Regions from separate parts of the Cupriavidus sp. NPDC089707 genome, predicted to be linked through region 1. Evidence: riboswitches for the same ligand, from Rfam matches in the RefSeq annotation. Region 1 holds a riboswitch; the other holds the start of a gene.
The links. A riboswitch is a leader RNA that binds a small molecule or an ion and turns the genes downstream of it on or off. The one in region 1 is predicted to bind glycine.

Region 1 (17,156 bases):
TGCCGCCTTGCCGGGGCCGCCGAGCAGCGCCTTGAGCGCGCCAAGCCGGTCCTTGGGGCTCATCGCCGGCGTTTCGTCCTTGGGCGCCGGCGCGTCTTCCAGTTTCATCTCGCCGATAAAGCGCGACGGCTGGCACGAATAGGTCTCGCGCGCACGCTTGCGCTTCTTGCACCAGCTGATCTGCAGGCTGCGCTGCGCGCGGGTGATGCCGACGTACATCAGCCGGCGCTCTTCCTCGATCTTCTCGTCGGTCATGTCGTCGTCTTCGCGGCAGTGGGGCAGGATGCCCTCTTCCACGCCGACCAGGAACACGTGCGGGTATTCCAGCCCCTTGGAGGCGTGCAGCGTCGACAGCCGCACTGCGTCCGGATCTTCCTCGCGGCCTTCGAGCATGCTCATCAGCGCCACGGTCTGCGTCAGTTCCAGCAGGTTCTTGCCTTCGCTGCCGAATCCGTCGGCATTGTCATAGCCGGTGGCTTCCTCGCCCTCGGCCGATTCCGGCTTGGTGCCCTTGCGCTTGAGCCATTCGAGGAACTCCAGCGTGTTGGTCCAGCGCGACTGGGCCTGCCGCTCGTCGAAGCTGTCGTAGAGGTAGGCCTCGTAATGGATACCGGCCATCAGGTCGTCAAGCACTTCAGTTGCCGGGTCCTTGGCCGCGCGGTCGGCCAGCCGCACCATTGATTCGCAGAACACGCGCAGCGGCTCCAGCTGGCGCGGCTGCAGCTTGCCCTCGATGCCGCCCATCATCGCCGCTTCGAACAGCGACACCTTGGCCTGCCCGGCGAAGGTGCCCAGCACTTCGAGCGTGGTGTTGCCGACGCCGCGGCGCGGCGTGGTGATCGCGCGGATAAAGGCGGGATCGTCGTCGGGATTGGCGATCAGGCGCAGGTAGGCGCAGATGTCCTTGATCTCGGCCTTGTCGAAGAAGCTCTGGCCGCCCGACAGCACGTAGGGGATGCGCTCGCGCCGCAGGATCTGCTCGAACAGCCGCGCCTGGTGGTTGCCGCGGTACAGGATGGCGTAGTCGCGGAACTGCGCGCGGCGCTCGAACTTGTGCGCCGACAGGCGGAACACCACCGACTCGGCCTCGTGCTCCTCGTCGTTCATCGGGTGGATGGAGATGGGATCGCCCATGCCGTGCTCGCTCCACAGCTTCTTGTCGAACAGCTTGGGATTGTTGGCGATGACCGCGTTGGCCGCTTCCAGGATGCGCACGGTGGAGCGGTAGTTTTGCTCCAGCTTGATCACCTTGAGGTCGGGGAAGTCGGTCTGCAGCCCGCGCAGGTTGTCCAGCGTGGCACCGCGCCAGCCGTAGATGGCCTGGTCGTCGTCGCCCACCGCGGTGAAGGCCGGCGCTCGCAGGTGCGAGCCGCCCGCCAGCAGCTTGAGCAGCTGGTACTGGCAGGCGTTGGTGTCCTGGTATTCGTCGACCAGGAAGTAGCGCAACCGGTTCTGCCACTTGAGCTGTACCGCTTCATTGCGCGCGAACAGTTCCGCGGGCAAACGGATCAGGTCGTCGAAATCCACCGCCTGGTAGGCGTTCAGCGTGGCGACGTAGTTGCGGTAGACCAGCGCGGCCTGGTGCTCGTCGGCATTGGCGGCCTGCGCGATCGCGGCCTCGGGATCGACCATGCCGTTCTTCCACAGCGAGATCGTGCTCTGCACGCCGCGGATCAACTTCTTGTCGGTGGTGCCGAGCTGCTCCTGGATCAGGCCGAAGCAATCGTCCGAATCCATGATCGAGAACTGCGGCTTCAGTCCGACGTGCTCCGCCTCCAGGCGCAGGATCTGCACGCCCAGCGAGTGGAAGGTGCAGACCGTGAGCTGCTTGAGCGGGATGCGCTTGCCCTCGCGCGTGGTCTTGCCTTCCATCAGCTTGCCGATGCGCTCCTGCATCTCCTTGGCCGCCTTGTTGGTGAAGGTGACGGCGGCGATATGGCGCGGCTCGAAACCCTTGTCCTCGATCAGGTGCGCGATCTTCTGCGTGATCACGCGGGTCTTGCCGGAACCCGCCCCGGCCAGCACCAGGCAGGGTCCATCCAGGTAGCGGACGGCTTCGGATTGGGCGGAATTCAGGCCGTGGCTCATGCGAAAGGCGATCGGGAAATGGGGCGAATGCGAGGCGCGCCAGGGGCAGCACAAGCGCCCAGCGGCAAAGCTGTCGATGCTAACACGCTGGCCGCGGCCGGTCAGTCAGCGCGCGCCGCGTCACCGGCCTCCCTTGTGTCACCGGCGTAACACTTCGTAAAGGCCGGAGCCAATCGGAGCGCGCCGGGCTCTAAGTATTATGTCCAGAGCCTGTCCCGGACATGGAATATCCATCACTCGGAGCCCACAATGAAAACCCTGCAGACATTGACCAAGGTGACCCTGATCGGCGCGACGGTCGCGGCATTTGCCGGTTGCGCGGACATGACCCCGAAGCAACGCAATACCGCCATCGGCGCGGGCGCGGGCGCTGTGGGTGGTGCCATCCTGACCGAGGGCAGCGCACTGGGTACGCTGGGTGGCGCGGCCGTTGGCGGCGTGATTGGTAACGTCGTGACCGACGACAAGAAAAAGTAAGTCTCCCGACAGACCCTCGCTTCAATCCTGCTTCAGTCCGCCCCTGGCGGCGGGGCGCAGGAACGGGTACAGCCGCCGGGCGGCCGTCCGGCTTGGTTTGACAAAGGCCGGGGCCTCCCGTACATTGCGCGCATCCGACCGGGAGAGCGCGCAGAACTGCGCCGCCGAAGGGGTATCACCCGAAAACTCTCAGGCACCACGGACCGTTCGGATCGGCATGCAACATGCACACGATGCATGCCGCACTCTGGAGAGCGGCACCCACCATTCATGGCGAGCGTGCCCACCGAAGGGGCGCGCGAGGATGGGGATCCACAGGATCCGCCTCGTAATCTCTCAGGTATCGAGGACAGAGGGGTCATCCGCCGCAGCGGATTGCTTGCCATTTCGGCGTAGCGATCGTTGCGGCGGATGGCCCTTTTTTGTTTTCGCAACCCGACATTGCCCCCGAGGATTCCATGACGCTCCAGGCCACGCCCCTCAACGCCATCCACCGCGCCCTCGGCGCCCGCATGGTCGACTTCGGCGGCTGGGAGATGCCGGTCAACTACGGCTCCCAAATCGAAGAACATAACGCCGTGCGCACCGATGCCGGCATGTTCGACGTGTCGCACATGTGCGTGGTCGATCTCAACGGCGCCAATACCCGCGCCTTCCTGCGCGGCCTGCTGGCCAACAACGTCGACAAGCTGCAGACGCCGGGCAAGGCGCTCTATTCCTGCATGCTCGACGAAAAAGGCGGCGTCATTGACGACCTGATCGTCTATTTTTTTGCCGAGGACCGTTTCCGCCTGGTGGTCAACGCCAGCACCGCGGTCGGCGATATCGACTGGATCCGCGCGCGCAATGACGCCACCGGCAGCGGCGTGACCATCACCCCGCGCCGTGAAGACGTCGCCCCCGCGGGCGTGCAGCCGCTGGCGATCGTCGCGGTGCAAGGGCCCAACGCCCGCGCCAAGGTGTGGAGCACCTTCCCGTCGACCCAACCTTCCGATGCGCTCAAGCCGTTCAACGCTGTCGTGGTCCATGATCCCGCCCTCGGCGAGATCATGGTCGCGCGCACCGGCTACACCGGCGAAGACGGCTTCGAGCTGGTCGTGCCGGCCGCCAGCGTCGCCGGCCTGTGGGAAAAACTGCGTGCCGCGGGCGTGCGCCCGGCCGGCCTGGGTGCGCGCGACACGCTGCGCCTGGAGGCCGGCATGAACCTGTACGGCCAGGACATGGACATCAATACCTCGCCGCTGGACGCCGGCCTGGCCTGGACCGTCGACCTGCAGAGCGAGCGCGACTTCACCGGCAAGGCGGCGCTGGCCGCGGCCGGCTCACGCCAGCAGTTCCTCGGCCTGATCCTGCGTGACAAAGGCGGCGTGCTGCGTGCCCATCAGAAGGTCATCACCCCCGCCGGTGACGGCGAAATCACCAGCGGCACCTTCAGCCCGTCGCTGTCGCAATCGATCGCGTTCGCGCGCCTGCCACAGGGCGTGAACGTGGGCGACACCGTGCAGGTGGAGATCCGCGACCGCAAACTCAACGCGACTGTGGTTAAACTGCCGTTTGTGCGTAATGGCAAGGCACTCGTGAGCTAAGGGAAACACCCGCTCACCCAACGGTCGCCCTCGCCTGCCGGCAGCGTTGCCGGGCAGGCATCACCCAACAAGAAACAGATCTGAATCCGGAGAACCTTCATGAATTTCCCCGCCGACCTCAAATATACCGAGTCGCATGAGTGGGTGCGCGTCGAAGCCGACGGCACGCTCACCATCGGCATCACCGACCACGCACAGGACGCGCTGGGCGACATCGTCTTCCTGGAACTGCCCGAAGTGGGCAAGTCGGTCGGGGCCGGCGACGCGCTGGCAGTGGTGGAATCGGTGAAGGCCGCTTCCGACATCTACGCCCCGGTGGCGGGCGAAGTAATCGCCGTCAACGAGGCCGCCACGGCCGCGCCGGAAAGCGTCAATGCCGACGCCTTCGACGCCTGGCTGTTCAAGCTCAAGCCGGCCAACAGCGACGACGTCAACGGCCTGATGTCGGCTGACGCGTACAAGGCCAGCGTCGGCGCCTGATCGCCCCGGCCCCGTCGATCCTGCACGCGGGATCGACACACAGCATTTGCAGCGCTGCGGCACGGCTGACCACCTGCCGCAGCGCTCCCCACGAGGTTCTTGCCAATGAACGCCCCGCTTCCCATGAATGCCGCCCAAGGTAACCGGCCCACGCTGGCCGAACTGGAGGCGCGCGACGCCTTCGCCGCCCGCCACATCGGCCCCGATACCCCCGAACAGCAGCACATGCTGCAGGTGCTCGGCTACGACAGCCGCGCTGCGCTGATCGATGCCGTCATCCCCGCCGCCATCCGCCGCCGCGACGGCATGCCGATGGGCGAGTTCACCGAGCCGCTGAGCGAGGAAGCCGCACTTGCCAGGCTGCGCGGCCTGGCGCGCAAGAACCGCGTGCTGAAGAGCTTTATCGGCCAGGGCTACTACAACACCGTCACGCCCGCGGTCGTGCTGCGCAATATCTTCGAGAACCCCGCCTGGTACACCGCCTACACGCCCTACCAGCCGGAAATCTCGCAGGGCCGCCTGGAAGCGATGCTGAACTTCCAGCAGATGGTCACCGACCTGACCGGGCTGGATATCGCCAACGCGTCGATGCTCGACGAAGGCACTGCCGCCGCCGAAGCGATGACGCTGCTGCAGCGCGTGAACAAGCACGACTCGAACACCTTCTTCGTCGCCGACGACGTGCTGCCGCAGACGCTGGAAGTGGTACGCACGCGCGCGCTGCCGCTGGGCATCGACGTCAAGGTCGGCCCCGCCGCCGACGCCGCTGCGGCGGGCGCCTTCGGCGTGCTGCTGCAGTACCCGGGCGTGAACGGCGATATCCATGACTACCGCGCCATCGCCGACGCCGTGCACGCCGCCGGCGGCCTGGTGGTGGCTGCCGCCGACCTGCTGGCGCTGACGCTGATCGCGGCGCCGGGCGAATGGGGTGCCGACGTGGCCGTGGGCAACTCGCAGCGCTTCGGCGTGCCGCTGGGCTTTGGCGGCCCGCACGCCGGCTACATGGCGGTAAAGGATGCGTTCAAGCGCTCGATGCCGGGCCGCCTGGTCGGCGTGACCGTCGACGCGCAAGGCAATAAGGCGTATCGCCTGGCATTGCAGACGCGCGAGCAGCATATCCGCCGCGAAAAGGCCACCTCCAACATCTGTACCGCGCAGGTGCTGCTGGCGGTGATGGCATCGATGTACGCCGTGTACCACGGCCCGCAGGGCCTGAAGCGCATCGCGCAGCGTGTGCATCGCCTGGCCGCGACGCTGGCCGCCGGCCTGGAGCAGCTCGGCTTCGCCCGCACCAACGCCACCTTCTTCGACACGCTGACGCTGGAAACCGGCTTCAACACCGAGGCCATCCACGCCGCCGCCACCGCGCGCGGCATCAATCTGCGCCATGCCGGCGCCACGCGCGTCGGCATCTCGCTGGACGAGACCGCCACCCGCGACGACGTGGTTGCGCTGTGGGAAATCTTCACGCAAGGCAAGCCGCTGCCGGCGGGCCTCGATTTCGACAAGCTTGAAGCTGTCACCAATGATGCCTTCCCGGCCGAACTGGCGCGCGCCAGCGAGTACCTGACCCACCCGGTGTTCAATACGCACCACGCCGAGCACGAGATGCTGCGCTACCTGCGCATGCTGGCCGACAAGGACCTGGCGCTGGACCGCACCATGATCCCGCTGGGCTCGTGCACGATGAAGCTGAACGCGACCAGCGAGATGATCCCGGTGACCTGGCCCGAGTTCAGCCAGATCCACCCGTTCGCGCCGCTGGACCAGACCGTGGGCTACCGCGAGATGATCGATCAGCTCGAGGCCATGCTGTGCGCCGCCACCGGCTACGCCGCGGTCAGCCTGCAGCCCAACGCGGGCTCGCAAGGCGAGTACGCGGGCCTGCTGATCATCCATGCGTATCACGCCAGCCGCGGCGAGAGCCACCGCGACATCTGCCTGATCCCGTCGTCGGCGCACGGCACCAACCCGGCGTCGGCGCAGATGGCCGGCATGAAGGTGGTGGTGGTGGCCTGCGACGAGAACGGCAACGTCGACCTGGAAGACCTGGCGAAGAAGGCCGGGCAGCACAGCAAGAACCTGGCGGCGATCATGATCACCTACCCGTCCACGCACGGCGTGTTCGAGCAGGGCGTGCAGCAGATCTGCGAGATCGTGCACAAGCACGGCGGCCAGGTCTATGTCGATGGCGCCAACATGAATGCGATGGTCGGCACCGCCGCACCTGGCCAGTTCGGCGGCGATGTGTCGCACCTGAACCTGCACAAGACCTTCTGCATCCCGCACGGCGGCGGCGGCCCGGGCGTGGGTCCGGTCGCGGTCGGCGCGCACCTGGCAGACTTCCTGCCTAACCAGGACAGCGTCGGCTACCGCCGTGACGACCGCGGCATCGGCGGCGTGTCGGCGGCACCATTCGGCTCGGCCAGCATCCTGCCGATCTCGTGGATGTATATCGCGATGATGGGTTCGGCCGGCCTGACCGCCGCCACCGAGAACGCCATCCTGGCGGCCAACTACGTGGCCAAGCGCCTGGCGCCGTACTACCCGGTGCTGTACACCGGCCAGCACGACCTGGTCGCGCACGAGTGCATCCTGGACGTGCGCCCGCTGCAGAAGGAAACCGGCATCAGCAACGAAGACGTAGCCAAGCGCCTGATGGACTACGGCTTCCACGCGCCGACCATGAGCTTCCCGGTGCCGGGCACGCTGATGATCGAGCCGACCGAAAGCGAGGCGCTGCATGAGCTGGACCGCTTCATCGACGCGATGATCGCGATCCGCCAGGAAATCGGCCGCGTCGCCGACGGTACTTTCGACCTCGAGGACAACCCGCTCAAGCACGCGCCGCACACCGCCGCGGTGGTGACCGCCAACGAGTGGTCCCACAAGTACACGCGCGAGGAAGCCGCTTACCCGGTGGCATCGCTGCGCACGCAGAAGTACTGGCCGCCGGTCGGCCGTGCCGACAACGTGTATGGCGACCGCAACCTGTTCTGCAGCTGCGTGCCGGTCAGCGACTACGTGGTCGACTGACGCACCCCTGGGCCGTGCCATCGCCTCTGCGGTGGCACGGCAGTCGCACTATTCTCAAGATGACGGGCCCGCCAGCCGCGGTGTCCGTTACCGTACTTCGACCGCCTAACAAGAGCCTCTGCAAGGCCATCCCATTGCTGGAGACATTCCGTGGCAGTCAGCGTCTTCGATCTGTTCAAGGTGGGCATCGGCCCGTCGAGCTCGCATACCGTGGGCCCGATGCGCGCGGCCCTGATGTTCGCGCAGGGGCTGGAGCGCGACGGCCTGCTGCCGCAGGTGGCCAGCGTGCGGGTCGAGCTATATGGCTCGCTCGGCGCCACCGGCAAGGGGCACGGCACCGACAAGGGCGTGATCCTCGGCCTGATGGGCGAGGCGCCCGACACCATCGACCCCGACTCCATCGACACAAGGATCGCGGCGTTGCGCAAGACGCGCGAGCTGTCGCTGCTGGGACGCCATCTCGTGCCCTTCGTCGAGAAGGAGCACATCGCGTTCTACCGCCGCGAGGCACTGGCCGAGCATCCCAACGGCATGAAATTCCATGCCTTCGACGCCAGCGGTGCGAGCCTGCGCGAAGCGCGCTACCTGTCGGTCGGCGGAGGCTTCGTGGTCACGGCGGGTGCGCCCAATACCCAGGTGCTTAACGCCGCGCAGCAGCTGCCGCACCCGTTTCGCAGCGGCAAGGACATGCTGCAGATGGCGCAGGCCAGCGGCAAGAGCATTGCGCGGCTGATGCTGGAAAACGAACTGACGTGGCGCAGCGAGCAAGAAGTCATCGACGGCCTGCTGCATATCTGGGACGTGATGCAGGCCTGCGTCGCGCGCGGTTGCCGTACCGATGGCGAACTGCCGGGGCCGTTCAAGGTGAAGCGGCGCGCGCCCGAGCTGTTCCGCAGCCTGACCGAGCGCGCCGAGCGCACACTGTCGGATCCGCTGTCGGTGATGGACTGGGTCAACCTGTACGCCATCGCCGTCAATGAAGAGAATGCGGCGGGCGGCCGTGTGGTGACCGCGCCGACCAACGGCGCTGCCGGCATCATTCCCGCCGTGCTGCATTACTACGACCGCTTCGTGCCCGGAGCGAACAAGCAGGGCGTGGTCGATTTCCTGCTGACCGCGGGCGCGATCGGGCTGCTGTACAAGCTGAATGCGTCGATCTCCGGGGCCGAAGTGGGCTGCCAGGGGGAAGTCGGCGTGGCCTGCTCGATGGCGGCCGGCGCGCTTGCCGCTGTGCTCGGCGGCAGCCCGGCGCAGGTGGAGAACGCGGCCGAGATCGGCATGGAGCACAACCTCGGCCTGACCTGCGATCCCGTCGGCGGCCTGGTGCAGATTCCATGCATCGAGCGCAATGCGATGGCATCGGTCAAGGCGGTCAACGCGGCGCGCATGGCCCTGCGCGGCGACGGCACGCACTACGTATCGCTCGATTCGGTGATCAAGACCATGCGCGAGACCGGCGCCGATATGAAGACAAAGTACAAGGAAACGGCGCGCGGCGGGCTGGCGGTGAATATCGTGGAGTGTTAAACGCGCGGCGGTTTTCCCCCCTCTCCCGCGCGCGGGAGAGGGGTCGGGGGAGAGGGCCGGCGCATGGCAAGCATGTAAGCCTCACTTCGTTGAGACGCTGCCCTCTCCCCCGCCCCTCTCCCAGTGGGAGAGGGGCGAAAACCGACGTACATCGTGCATGGTTTGCGGCGTATCATGGCGGCGTTCCCCGACCGCAGAACAAGAGCGCCCGCCATGCAGACCTTCCACCAGCTCTTTGACGATACCTCGTCCACCTTCACCTACCTGCTGATCGATGCGGAAACGAAGGACGCGCTGCTGATCGACCCGGTCGACCACCAGCTCGAACGCGACCTGGCGCTGATCAAGGATACCGGCGCACACCTGGCCTGGGTCATCGAGACCCACGCCCACGCCGACCACATTACCTCCGCCGGCCATCTCGCCATGCAGACCGGCGCGCACACCGCGGCGCCGTCGGGCTGCGATATCAGGCCAGCACAGAAGCAACTGATCGACGGCGACACCGTCGCATTCGGCAAGCAGGTGCTGCGCGCGATCCATACGCCCGGCCACACCGCCGGCAGCATGAGCTACCTGTGGGAAGAGCCCACGCCCGACGGCATCGTGCGCCGCGTCTTCACCGGCGATGCACTGCTGATCGACGGCTGCGGCCGCACCGATTTCCAGTCGGGCGACGCCGGCACGTTGTACGACAGCCTGACCCGCAAGCTCTTCGCGCTGCCTGACGACACCCGGGTCTATCCCGCGCACGACTACAAGGGCCAGACCTCCTCCACCATCGGCCATGAGCGCGCGCACAACAGCCGCGTATCGGGCCGCACGCGCGAGGAGTTCGTCGAGATGATGCGCAACCTTAACCTGCCACGGCCCAGGCTGATCGATATCGCGGTGCCGGCCAACCAGCGCCTGGGTCTGCGCGACGGCGAGAGCGTGCCGCACGGCGCCTGAAGCATTCCAACCTTAGGAGTCAGCGCATGTCCGTATATACCGCCGAAGTGCTGTGGCAACGCGACGGGCAGGATTTCACCGGCAACCGCTACAGCCGCAGGCACGTGCTGCGCTTCGACGGCGGCGCGGAAGTCCCGGGTTCGTCGTCGCCCCATGTGGTGCCGTTGCCGATGTCGGACGCCAGCGCGGTCGACCCGGAAGAGATGTTCATCGCATCGCTGTCGAGCTGCCACATGCTGTGGTTCCTGTCGCTGGCGGCAAAGCAGCGCTTTGTCGTCGACCGCTATGTGGATGCTGCCACCGGCGTGATGGAAAAGAACCGCGAGGGCCAGATGGCGATGACGGTGGTGACCTTGCGCCCCCAGGTCACCTTCTCCGGCGAGCGCGAACCTACCGGCGACGAGCTGGAGCGCCTGCACCATGCCGCGCACGATGCCTGCTTTATCGCCAATTCGGTCCGGACCGAGGTGCGGTGCGAACCGGTGGTCGCCGGCGCCTAGCCGACGTGCCATGCCAGGAACCGCGCAGCTTGCGGCACGGTCCGCGCCGGCGCGCCGCCTGCTGCGCTGGCTGCTGGCCGGTGTGGTCCTGCTGGGAGCCATCCTGATGCTGCAGGATCGCTTCCTTTATTTTCCCGACAAGGCCTCGGTCGACGACATGGTCGCGCCCGGACTGCGCACATGGCCGGGCCCGGATGACTTTCGCGGCCTGCTGGCCGAGCCGCACGGCCCCGTCCGCGCGACCGCCATCGTCTTCCACGGCAATGCCGGGCACGCCGGCCACCGCGGCTACTACGCCAGCGTGCTGACGCGGCTGGGCATCCGCGTGATCCTGGCCGAATACCCCGGCTATGGCCCGCGCAACGGGGCGCTTGGCGAGCGCAGTTTCGTCGACGATGCAGAGCAGCTCATCGCGCTAGCCCGCCGCCAGTTCGACGGTCCGCTGCTGCTGGTCGGCGAATCGCTCGGCGCCGGGGTCGCCGCTGCCGTCGCCGCGCGCCAGCGCGAGCACGTCGCCGCGGTGCTGCTGATCACGCCGTGGGATAAGCTGGCGAGCATCGCCTCGCACCACTACGCATGGCTGCCCACCGCCTGGCTGCTGCGCGACCGCTATGACAACGTGGCCAACCTGGCCGGACTGGGACGCCCGGTGATGGTAGTGGTGGCCGAGCGCGACAACATCGTGCCGGCGCGCTTCGGCAAGGCGCTCTATGAAGCGCTGGACGAACCCCGCCGCCTGGCCGTGATCGACCATGCCGGCCATAACGACTGGACCGGCTACGTCGACGAGGCGTGGTGGCGCAACGCGGTCGGGTTCCTGCTGGCGCCGCCCACGGCCCGCTGATCCGCGCAGTGCGCCGCCTGCATGCAGGGGCGCGGCTACAGCGTGAAGTGAGCGGATGGCGGAGTTACGCCGCCCAGCGCTCGCACGCCTTGCGCACGGTCTCGCGCTGGCTGCGCGCGTCGGCATCGGTCTGGCGCAGCCATTCCGCATCGCCGTCGCGGCGCTCCGCCAGCGCGCGGATATTGGCCAGTGCCGGCAGCGAATCGAGCGCCTCGGCATGCGGCACCAGCGCATCGCAGATCGACAGGATGTGGTCGGTGATCGGCATGCGCGTCAGCTCGTTGGGATGCACGTATTCGCCATCCAGCCCGAAGCGGCACGCCTGGAAGCGGTTGAAGGTGTACACCAGGTAATCGTCTTCCTGCGGCATGAACGGGCGCGACAGCAGCAGGTAGCGCGCCAGCATCTGGATATAGGCAGCGATATCGCAGGCGCGCTGCACCGTCAGCGGCGTGTCCATCACGCGGACCTCAATGGTGCCAAATTCTGGCTTGGGACGGATATCCCAGTAGAAGTCCTTCATGCTCTCGATGACGCCGGTGTTGCGCATCTTCTCGAAGTACGCGGTGAAGGCATCCCACGTCAGCAGGAAGGGCGCGCGCCCGCTCATCGGGAACGCCGCAACCGAATTCAGGCGCGCCGAGGCAAAGCCGGTGTCGACACCCTGTACATACGGCGACGACGCCGCCAGCGCAACGAAGTGCGGCACGTAGCGGCCGATGGCGTGCAACAGGAACAGTGACTCGTCCGCTGTCGGGCAGCCGATATGCACGTGCTGGCCGAACACGGTGAACTGCTTGGCCAGGTAGCCGTACAGCTCGGAGATGTACTGGTAGCGCGGCGAGTCCGAGATGGTGCGGTCGGACCATTGCATGAACGGATGCGTGCCACCGCCGGAAATGCCCAGGTTGAGCGAGTGCGAGGCCGCCACCATCAGATCGCGCATGGTGGTCAGCTCGTCCAGCGCCTGCTGGTAGCTGTGGCAGATGCCCGTGCTGATCTCGATCATCGACGGGCTGATCTCCGGCTTGATGTCACCCGCATGCTCGGCGCCCTTGAGGGCGCGCAGCAGGTCGGGCGCGAACGGCGCCAGGTCATAGTCGTGGCGGTTGACCAGCTGCAGCTCCAGCTCCACGCCGAAGGTGAGCGCCTCGGATTGCTTGAACGATTCGAGCGACATCAGCGCCCTCCTCCATTGGCCCGGGATTCGCCGGCGAAGCGCAGCGCCCACGCTGCCAACACCGGGCCGAGCAGTTGTTCGATCGCCAGCGCGCACAGGATGATGGCGGCCAGCGGCTGTCCGGTGCCGGGGTAGATGCGCGCGACGTCGCTCATCAGCAGGTAGGCCAGCCCCGACATCGGCGCCAGCGCCACCCCCAGCGCCATGCACTGGCGCATGCTCAGGCCCGAGAACGATCCCAGCGACACCACGCCGGCAAACTTGGCTAGGTGGCGCAGCAGCACCAGCACGATGGCGTAGACGCCACCCACGGCCCAGTCATGCGCGGTCAGCGGCAGGCCCAGCGACACCACCATGACGATGATCAGCAGGCTGCCGGCGCTGCCGAAATGCGGCGGCCAGACATGCGGCTGGCTGTCCTGGTGCTTGAACACCACGCCGGCCAGCAGCAGCGTCAGTGGCATCGACAATTTTAGTACCCGGGTCAGCGCCAGCGTGAACAGCACCAGCCCGACCAGCACCAGGAAGCTGTAATGGTCATCGGCCGACATGCGCTCATAGATCACGTGGCCGACCTTGCCCACCACCCATGCCAGCAGGCACGAACCCACCAGCAGGTAGAGCGGGTGCAGCAGCGCGGCGCCCAGGTTGCCGTATTCGGAATGCAGCCAGCCGGTGGTCAGCTGCACGATCGCGGCGGCATAGATGCTGTTCAGCGCTGCCATCGCCATCAGCCGCTCGGTGACCTGGCCCTCTGCGCGCAGTTCGTTCTTGAGCTGCAGCACGATGGTGGGCGAGGTGCTGACGGCAATGCCGCCCGCCAGGATGGCCACGCCGGGCGAGGCGCCGATCCATTGCAGCACCGCCGCGACCAGGCCCCAGGTCAGCAGGCTTTCGAAGGCGCTGGTCAGCAGCAGCCAGCGGTTGGCACGCAGCCAGGTCAGCGACAACCGGTGCCCGAGTTCGAACAGGGCCAGTGCCAGCGCCATATCGATCAGGATACGGGTCTGGTTGATCATGTTCTCGTCGACGATGCCGCGGCCCAGCATGCCGGCGAACAGCCCCGCGACGGCGTAGCCCACGATGCGCGGGCAGCGCAGCCAGCGGCGGCTCACCTCCCCCGCGAGGCCGGCGCCTACCAGCGCCAGGCCGACCCAGAACAGGCCGCCTGGGGCGAGGGGGAGTGTTGGAAATAGTTGGCTCAGTCCGTTCATGGTCGACATGGTAATGTAAGCACTTCACAATCCATGTCAGTGATTGTCCGACACCGCACCAAACGAGCAAGGAACTTCGGTCAAATTCACGCAAAAAACGCCATCTTCGGGATGGCGTTTTTTACATTTTGCGCGGAACCTGAGGCCGCCGGATCCGGTGCGGCGCTTCAGACGCCCCAGACTTTCCAGCGGGGGCGCGTGGACTTCAGCGCCGTCTCCACCTGCGCGTACAAAGTGCGCGTGGCGCCCTGCGCGCCGCCGCGGTCCCGTGCCTTGTCGAAGTAAGCCAGCGCGGTCTCACGCTGTTGCAGCCCGAGCGCCGACTCCACCACACGCAGGCATACTTCGGCATCCCAGTCGTCACGCACCGCAAAGGCCGCGGCAAAGTCCGCCATGGCCGCTTCGTGGCGCCGCGCGGCGTTATGGACCAGTCCGCGCTGCACGCGCGGCCCGGCCTGGTCCTCGGGATCGCCTTCGGTCAGTGCGACCGCTTGCTCGAACATCGGCAGCGCGCGCTCCGTGTCGCCCAGTTCGCGCCACAGCAGGCCGAAGCGGTTGTACAGCCAGGCATCCTCGACCAGCAGTGCGCGGCGCTGCTGGGCCTCGATCTCGGCGAGGGCGTCGGCACGGTCATGCTCGTCCATGCGCGCCATCTGCGCCTGCAGCAGCGCGGAAAAATGCGCGCGCGCGTGCGCCATCGGGTGCGCGGCCTCGCTGCGTGCCTCGACCGGCAGCGCATCCAGGCGGGCGTCCATGTGCGCCATCGCGGCGCGCGCGGCCTCGGCCGGTTCGGCGCCGCCCATGGCCTTCCATGCCGCGATCAGGCGGCTAAAGGCCCAGGTGACGTCGGCCGGGTTGCGCTCGAGCGGATAGCGGTTGAGCACTTCGCCGGCCAGCTCGACCACCTTGCCGTGCTGGCCCGCGCCGGCATGGCAATCGAGCAGGTCGATCCAGTGGTCGATGAACTCGCTGGCGGCCATGCCCTGGCGATGCAGCGCGATGCGTTCTTCCAGGTGCGCGGCATCGGCGGGCAGGCTGCGCGCCAGCAGGCGGCACAACAACGAATACACGTGCGGATCGGCATTGCCGCCGTGCCCGGCGGCATCGCCCTGGCCCGTGGCGAAATACTGGTCGTAGCACCTCACGCCGTGGCGGCAAGCGGCCACCAGCGTGAGGCGCAGCGCCGCCTCGGCGGCGGGGACTTCGTCGATGAACTCGCCCAGTGCCATTGCGGCCCGGTAGTACGCGGCGCCATCGTCGGACTTGTCGGTGATGGCAAAGCGCTGCCAGGGCTCGCGTTCGGCATCCTGCGCGCCGGCCTTGGCCAGTTGATGGCGCCAGGCCAGTTCGCGTACCTGTGCCTGCGGGTCAGGCACCTGGCGCAGGTAGACCGCCAGGTCGTCGAGCGCGCCCTGCGTGTCGCCCACGCCCCAGCGCAGCGGCGCGCGCAGCCGGCGCGCCTCGGGATGGTCGGGATGTTCGGCCAGCACGCGGGCGGCCTGGTCGGCGGCGAGCGCGTCGCCGGCACCGGCATCGAGCTGCAGCAGGTGCGGGTTATCCAGCGCCACGCGCCCCAGGCAGACGCGCATCAGCGGCTCCACCGGCGCGCCGGCGGCCTCGGCACGGGCAATGTAGTCGCGCACCAGCGGCGCGATGTCCTCGGCGCCCAGGTCGGGATTGCGGAACATCAAATCGTGCCAGTAGCGTGCCGCTGCGGCCATGTCGTTCATGCGCAGCGCGGCCAGCCCGGCATGGAAATGCGCCGGCCATTCGCCCGACAGCAGGCCGCTGCGCTGCGCGGCCTCATGCAGCCACGGGCGCGCCTCGGCGTCGCGGCCCAGGCTCATCAGCATGGCGCCGTAGCGGTGCGCGATCACGCCGCGCGAGGCCCAGCGGTGCGGCGGCTGCAGCGGCAGGCTGTCCAGGCGCGCGAGCGCCTCGTCCAGCACGGCAAGCGCCGCGGCCGCATCGCCGTTGTCGAAGTGCAGCCGCGCGCGCAGCGTGACGAAATCGACCACCTCGGGCCGGGCCTGCGCAAGCTGGTCGGCAATCTGCAGGGCTTCGGCAAAGCGGCCCCGGTTGGCAAGCTCGATGGCGTGGTCGTAGCTGACTTCCTGCACGGACACGTACTGCTCCTTCTGCATTTTTGATAAGCGAGTGCGGGATTATGCGCCATGAGGGCGATCCGCATTCGGACAACCATCGGCGCGGCAGCCGCTTTCTTAAGCTCTTGCACAAAACGAAAACAAAACGCCACCCGAGGGTGGCGTCTTGCCGGCGGGCAATGACTGCTTACTTGCCGCCAACCGTTTCCAGCACGGTCCACTTGCCGCCCACCACCTTGTAGACGGTGATGCCGCCGTCCTTCAGGTCGCCGCGGCCGTCATAGGCCAGCGTCTTGGTGGTCACGCCCTGCATGCTGGTCGCGGCCAGCACCGGCAGGTAGCGCGCCGGATCGGCCGAACCGGCCTTGACCATCGCGGTCATCATCGCGGTGGCGCCGTCATACGAATACGGCGAGTAGGTCTGCACCTTGGAGCCGAAGCGCTTCTCGTACTTCTTCTCGTAGGCGGCGCCGCCCGGCATCTGGTCCAGCGGCAGGCCGGCCAGCGACACGACGGTGCCTTCGGCGGCGGGACCGGCCAGCTTCAGGAAGTTGTCGGTCTTGGACATCTCGCCCGACACCAGCGGGGCCTTGATGCCCAGCTCCTTGACCTGCTTGGCCATCGGCGCGGACTGGGTCTCGGCGCCGCCGTAGAAGATGATGTCCGGGTTGCTGCGCTTGATGTTGGTCAGCACGGCCTTGAAGTCCACCGCCTTGTCGTTGGTGAACTCGCGGCGCACGACCTTGCCGCCGGCCGCCTTGGCGGCCTTCTCGAACTCGTCGGCCAGGCCCTGGCCGTAGGCGGTGCGGTCATCGACGATGGCGATGTTCTTCGCGCCCAGCTTCTTCACCACGAAGGCACCGATCACCGAACCCTGCTGGGTGTCGGAGGTCATCATGCGGAAGGTGGTCTTGAAACCCTGCTTGGTGTATTCCGGCGCGGTCGCCATGGCGATCTGCGGAATGCCGGCGCGGCTGTAGACCATCGACGCCGGGATGGTGGTGCCCGAGTTGAAGTGGCCCAGCATGCCCTGGATGCCGTTGTCGACCAGCTTCTGCGCGACTACCGAGCCGGTCTTGGGGTCGGCCTGGTCGTCTTCGGAGACCAGCACGAACTTGACTTCCTTGCCGCCGATCTTGGGCTTGGTGGCATTCATGTCCTCGATCGC
Region 2 (5,611 bases), on a different contig from region 1:
CGGATTCGAAGACCGATACACGTTCGGCCGCGTGCGCCATGCCGGCGACGCCGAGCGCGATCGCGGCGCCCGCCAGCGTGGCGACGAGTTTGCGACGTAACGTCCTACACCCGGTCATGCGCCCTCCTGCGCCAGCGGGAAGACCTGGAAGCCTTCGGCCTCGGTGCGCCACAGCACGTAGGCACGGCCGCCGTGCTGCAGCAGGCGCGGTTGGTCCGAATCGCGCGCGGTGCCGGCGACCTGCCGCGCCTGCCAGGTCTTGCCGCCGTCCTGCGACAGCATCGCCGACAGCCGCGTCTGCTGGCCGTCGAAAGATTTCCACGCCACCACGATGCGATGGTCGTCGAGCGCGACGATATCGGCATGCTGCGCACGCGGGTCGTCCAGCGGACGCTGCGCCTGCAGCTTGCCGTCCTTGAAGCGGCCCACCGATACCGTGGGCTTGCCTGCCTTCACGTTGAACCAGGCCATGTGCAGCGTGCCGTCCGGCGTCACCGCGGCGCCTGGGCCGTGATGCGGGCAGGCATCGATGCGCCAGTCGTCGAAGGTCGCGCGCTGCATGGGCGCGGGCTTGCCGTCGGCGCCGAGCAGCGCCACCGCGTGGTCGCGCGCGTTGGGCGGGAACACATGGCGCCACAGCGCCAGCATCTTGCCGTCCGGCGTCGGCGCCAGCGCGATGCGGCAGCATTCGCATGACTGGTCGGCGACCTTGTAGTCGCCCTGGAAGCTCTTGCCGTGGTCGGCAGAGACCGCGTAATAGATCGCCGCGCCGGCATAGGGCTGCTTGCGCGCCTCGGCGGCGACCACGTCGCGCTTGTCGATCCAGCTGACGAAGACGCGGCCGGCCGGGTCGACCGCGATCGCGTCAAAGCGGTGCGCGATCTGGTCGCGGTTGGCATGCACCGTCACTGGCGCGGCAAAGGTCTTGCCGCCGTCGGTGGAGCGCGCGAAGCGGATAAAGCCGGTGTAGGGCTTGGCCAGCGGCTGGGTCCAGGTGATATAGATCTCGCCGTCGCGCCCCGCCGCTACCTTTGGCCGGCTGTCGTGGTCGGCCGCGACTGGCTCGGGCACGCTGTTGACGTGCTGCACCGGCCCGAAGCTGCGGCCCTGGTCCGTCGACGCGCGTACCGCCACGTGCTGGCCGTCCTTGTAGGCGATCCACAACCGGCCATCTCGATCGAAGGCGGCGCCGGTGCCAAGTTCGCTCTTCGCCTTCGGCGCCGGGCTTTGCGCGCCGTGACCGCCATGAGGCTGCGCCATCGCGGCGAACGCGGTGCAGGCCATCACGCCCGCGGCAAGGATTCGGAAGCTGCGGCGCACGCGCTGCATGGTCAGGGTCGGGCTGGTCACTGCACTCAGAAAGAAAGCTTGGCCTCGGCGTAGAACGTCCGGCCCGGGTAGGGATGGTAGACGAAGTAACGCTCGTCGGTCAGGTTGTCGATGCCAAGCCCGAGGCGCACGTTCCTGGCGGGCTTGTACGTCACCTTGACGTCGAAGGTCAGGAAACTGCTGGTGCCGCCGAAGGTGTCGGGATTGACGTCGCTGTTGTCGAGCGTATTGTACTGCCGCCCCGAATAGGTCATCGCCAGCGTGCCGGTCCATGCCGGCGTGAAGCGGTAGGTGCCAACCAGGTTCGCGCGCCACTTCGGGATGCGATAGAAATACTTGCCCACCGATGCCGGGTTGTTGGCGTTCTCCAGCGTTTTGGAATGGTTGTACGCGCCGCTGGCCGACAGGTCGAAGCCGCTGAACAGCACGTCGCGCCCGTCGTAGGCCAGCTCGATGCCGCGCGTGCGCACGCGGTCGACGTTCTGGAAGCTGGTGACGGTGGGGAACACCGTGGTGTTGGTCTGGCTGACCAGCGCATCGCGGATGTCGTCTTCATACACCGAGACGCGGAAGTACGACCGGTCGACCATGCGCTCGAAGGTCAGGTCCTTCGAGAACGAGCGCTCCGGCTTCAGGTTGGGATCGTTGTTGATCAGCGAGGTGCCGGTAATGCGGCCCTGGAACAGCTCGGCGACGGTCGGGTAGCGGTAGGCCTGGCCGAGCGACAGCCGGCCCAGCCAGTCCTGCCCGATGGCCTTTTCCAGCGCGAGCTTGGGCGACCAGTTGGACTCGCTGCGCACCGGGTACGCGACATTCACGCCCGGCTGGCTGCGGCTGCCGTCATAGGCGCGCCAGTGTTCCCAGCGCACGCCAGGGATCAGCTTCCAGTCCTCGGCGAAGTACCACGCGTCTTGCGCGTACAGTGCCTGCGTCTCGGTCTTGCCGGCAAAGGCGTTGTTGAACGCGGAGATGGTGGCCGCCTGCCAGTCAGAGGTGTTGTAGGTGGTGTTGCTGAGGCGGTAATTATCGTAGTGGTAGCCGAGGGTGACCCAGTGGCCACCCTTGAGTTGCTGCGGGCGGTAGTCGGCCTTCAGGTCGAGCGTGCGCCAACCGGTGCCGTCGCCAAAGGTCACCGTGCCCGGGCCATTGCCTGCAGTGCTGGCGGTGCGGCTGATGTCCTTGCTGACATCGAACAGCGAAGCCACTCCGGAGAAGTTCCACCCGGTTTCGTTGCGCGTGCGCAGGGACAGGCCGTAGAGCCAGCGCGCGTCTTCGCCGTTGCCCGGTGCAAACGCGTTGGCGGGGATGACGTAGCGGAAGCCGCCGATATTGACCGGGCCGCTCGACACCACGTTGCCGTTGGCATCGCGCAGATAGCTACCGGTGGCGCTGGAGCGGTCCTGCTGCCAGTAGGCGGCGGTGAACTGCGCCTGCAGCGTGTTGGTGATGTCGTAGCCGAGCTTGACCTTGAGCTGGTCCTGCACGGTGTGCGTGACGCCCTCGCTGTTGACACCCATCACGGTGCGGTTGGCGCCGGTCTGGTCCTGGTCGAAATACGCGCCGGTGACCGGCTTGTCGGCCGAGGTCGCGCGCACGCTCGAACGCGCCGCGGTGTAGAAGCTCAGCGGCTGGCTCTTGCTGTCCTGCCGGTCGACGCTGACCAGCCACGAGAACGGTCCGACGCGGTCGCCGACGTAGGCGTTGGCATGCACGCCGTTGAAATTGTCGTGTGTGCCGTACAGGTTGAAGCGCTGCGTAAACAGCTGCACGCTGGCATCGCCCTGGAACTTCTCCGGCGTGCGCGTGCTGATCAGCACCGTCGCGCCCAGCGAGTTGCCCGGGTACAGCGCCGAATACGGGCCATACAGCACGTCGACCCGCTCGATCTCCGCGGCATTGACCAGCGACCATCGGGGCGGGAAGGTGAAATCCGAGCCCAGCAGGTTGGACAGCAGCAGGCCGTCGGCATAAACCAGCCCGCGCGCCGACTGGCGCGAGCTGGTGCTGCGCACCGAGATGATCGAATTCATATCGCCGATGAAGCGCTTGCGCACGGCGAGGTTGGGCGCGTACTTGAGCGCGTCTTCGGTGTTGACGACGTTGAAGTCCGCCATGCGCGCGGCGCTGATGCCGTAGGCAGGCGATGGCGTATTGGGCGGCGTGGCGGGCGTTTCGCCGCGCTCGGTCTTGGCCGAGACCACGACTTCCTGCAGGGGCTGCGGCGCGCTGACGGGTCCATCCGCCTGCGCGCCGGCGATGCCGGGGCCCATCAGCGCGGCCGAGGCGGCCAGCGCAATCCGATTTCTTCTCACTGGAATACCTTTCTGTTCTTCTGGCTCGCCCGACCGGTGCGCCGTATCCGGCTCGTGTTACGGCGCGCTTCCTCCCGCGCTTCCTCCGCCTAGCGAGTGCTGGCATTCTAGGCGGCGAGGCGGCTTGACGCAGTGCGACATAGCGCCGCGCCGCACGGAAGTGACTTGACCGATCCATGCGAAGGCGTCTGGCTCCATTCACGTTTACCCGCATATCAATATGCGGCCTTTGTCTCTAGATTTGCCCGGATTGGCTCACACGCCAACGTGATGCTGGGAGAGACTGATCCGGCGGCAGCCGCCGCGGACAGCGCCGAAGGAGCAACCGCCCCGGAAACTCTCAGGCAAAAGGACCGGTATCACGCGTCACAGCACTCTGAAGAATGCCGCCATCGTCAGCCGGCATACCGAAGGAGCAAGCGGCCCCCGCCACCGGTACTACCGGCACCACTGGCGACTGTCGTGAATCTCTCAGGTCTGGAACAGAGGGGGCGTCCGCCACGCATGTCGCGTACGGGCTCCAACTCCGACGTTTCTGGACTGCCAGATCATGAAGACAATCGCCGTCATCGGCGGTGGCATCACCGGTGTCACCACGGCCTACGCGCTCGCCCGGCGCGGATTCTCCGTCACCCTGTTCGAGCGCCACCGCTACGCCGCGATGGAAACCTCGTTCGCCAACGGCGGGCAGCTGTCCGCCTCCAACGCCGAGGTCTGGACGCACTGGTCCACCATCGTCAAGGGCCTGAAGTGGATGCTGCGCAGCGATGCGCCGCTACTGGTCAATCCGCGCCCGGGCTGGCACAAGCTGAGCTGGTTCGCCGAGTTTATCGCCTCGATCCCGCACTACCGCCGCAACACCATCGAGACCGCGCGCCTGGCCATCGCGGCGCGCGAGCACCTGTTCGCGTGGGCGGCGCAGGAAGGCATCGACTTCGACCACAAGCGCGAAGGCATCCTGCATATCTACCGCGACAAGGCGAGCTTCGAGCACGCGGGCCGCGTCTCGGCGCTGCTGGCACAGGGCGGACTGGAGCGCCGCGCAGTGACACCGGCGGAAATGCGCGCGATCGAGCCGACGCTGGCCGGCACCTACTACGGCGGCTATTTCACCGAAAGCGATTCGACCGGCGACATCCACAAGTTCACCAGCGGCCTGGCCACCGCCATCGAGCGCATGGGCGTGCGCTGCCGCTACGGCGAAGACGTGCGCAACGTCACCACCGATGGCCGCAGTGCAAGGGTCACCGTGCAGGAAGCCGCGGGCAGCACCACCATGACCTTCGACGGCGCGGTGATCTGCGCCGGCACCGCCAGCCGTGCGCTGGCCGCCGGGCTGGGCGACCGCGTCAACATCTATCCGGTCAAGGGCTATTCCATCACCGTCAACCTGAGCGACGCCGCCAGCCGCGCCGCAGCGCCGACCGTCAGCCTGCTCGACGACGAAACCAAGCTGGTCACCAGCCGCCTCGGCGACGACCGCTTCCGCGTGGCCGGCACCGCGGAGTTCAACGGCTTCAACCGCGACATCCGCGCCGACCGCATCCGGCCGCTGGTGGAATGGGTGCAGCAGTGCTTCCCCGGCGTCAGCACGCGCAGCGTGGTGCCGTGGGCGGGGCTGCGGCCGATGCTGCCCGACATGCTGCCGCGCGTGGGCCGCGGGCGGGCTCGGTGCGTGTTCTATAACACCGGGCATGGACACCTGGGATGGACGCTGTCGGCGGTGACGGCGGATATGGTGGCGGGGGTGGTGGAACAGGCGCTGGTTCAGCCGAAGGTTTCGGGCGTGGGTTCGGTGGGGCTTGCCAAGGCTTGAGATCGCCAGTTGGGCGTGTCGCTATTGCCAGCGCCGGCCCTCTCCCCCGACCCCTCTCCCGCAGGCGGGAGAGGGGAGCAAGCCGGCGCAGGCGAAGGCGTACGAGCTTGCCACTACCCCCGCGCATACGCTCCCCTCGCCCGCTTGCGGGAGA

Region 2: it holds a riboswitch for glycine, as region 1 does, so the genes downstream of both, ACIP1U_RS26060 (D-amino acid dehydrogenase) here and gcvT (glycine cleavage system aminomethyltransferase GcvT) in region 1, are expected to answer to the same signal.

What each region holds. Positions count from the first base shown of each region.
Region 1 is NZ_JBIVHB010000005.1:215,784-232,939, reverse strand. It holds gene ACIP1U_RS11105 (UvrD-helicase domain-containing protein) at 1-2,088, opposite strand, end outside; gene ACIP1U_RS11100 (glycine zipper 2TM domain-containing protein) at 2,338-2,565, shown strand; glycine riboswitch at 2,695-2,781, shown strand; glycine riboswitch at 2,803-2,928, shown strand; gene gcvT (glycine cleavage system aminomethyltransferase GcvT) at 3,024-4,151, shown strand; gene gcvH (glycine cleavage system protein GcvH) at 4,251-4,631, shown strand; gene gcvP (aminomethyl-transferring glycine dehydrogenase) at 4,737-7,667, shown strand; gene ACIP1U_RS11080 (L-serine ammonia-lyase) at 7,818-9,194, shown strand; gene ACIP1U_RS11075 (MBL fold metallo-hydrolase) at 9,408-10,145, shown strand; gene ACIP1U_RS11070 (OsmC family protein) at 10,172-10,645, shown strand; gene ACIP1U_RS11065 (alpha/beta hydrolase) at 10,656-11,489, shown strand; gene ACIP1U_RS11060 (YbdK family carboxylate-amine ligase) at 11,554-12,669, opposite strand; gene ACIP1U_RS11055 (cation:proton antiporter) at 12,669-13,892, opposite strand; gene ACIP1U_RS11050 (tetratricopeptide repeat protein) at 14,051-16,009, opposite strand; gene ACIP1U_RS11045 (branched-chain amino acid ABC transporter substrate-binding protein) at 16,176-17,156, opposite strand, start outside.
Region 2 is NZ_JBIVHB010000022.1:27,754-33,364, forward strand. It holds gene ACIP1U_RS26045 (TlpA family protein disulfide reductase) at 1-118, opposite strand, end outside; gene ACIP1U_RS26050 (sialidase family protein) at 115-1,350, opposite strand; gene ACIP1U_RS26055 (TonB-dependent receptor) at 1,356-3,599, opposite strand; glycine riboswitch at 3,906-4,007, shown strand; glycine riboswitch at 4,008-4,137, shown strand; gene ACIP1U_RS26060 (D-amino acid dehydrogenase) at 4,192-5,457, shown strand.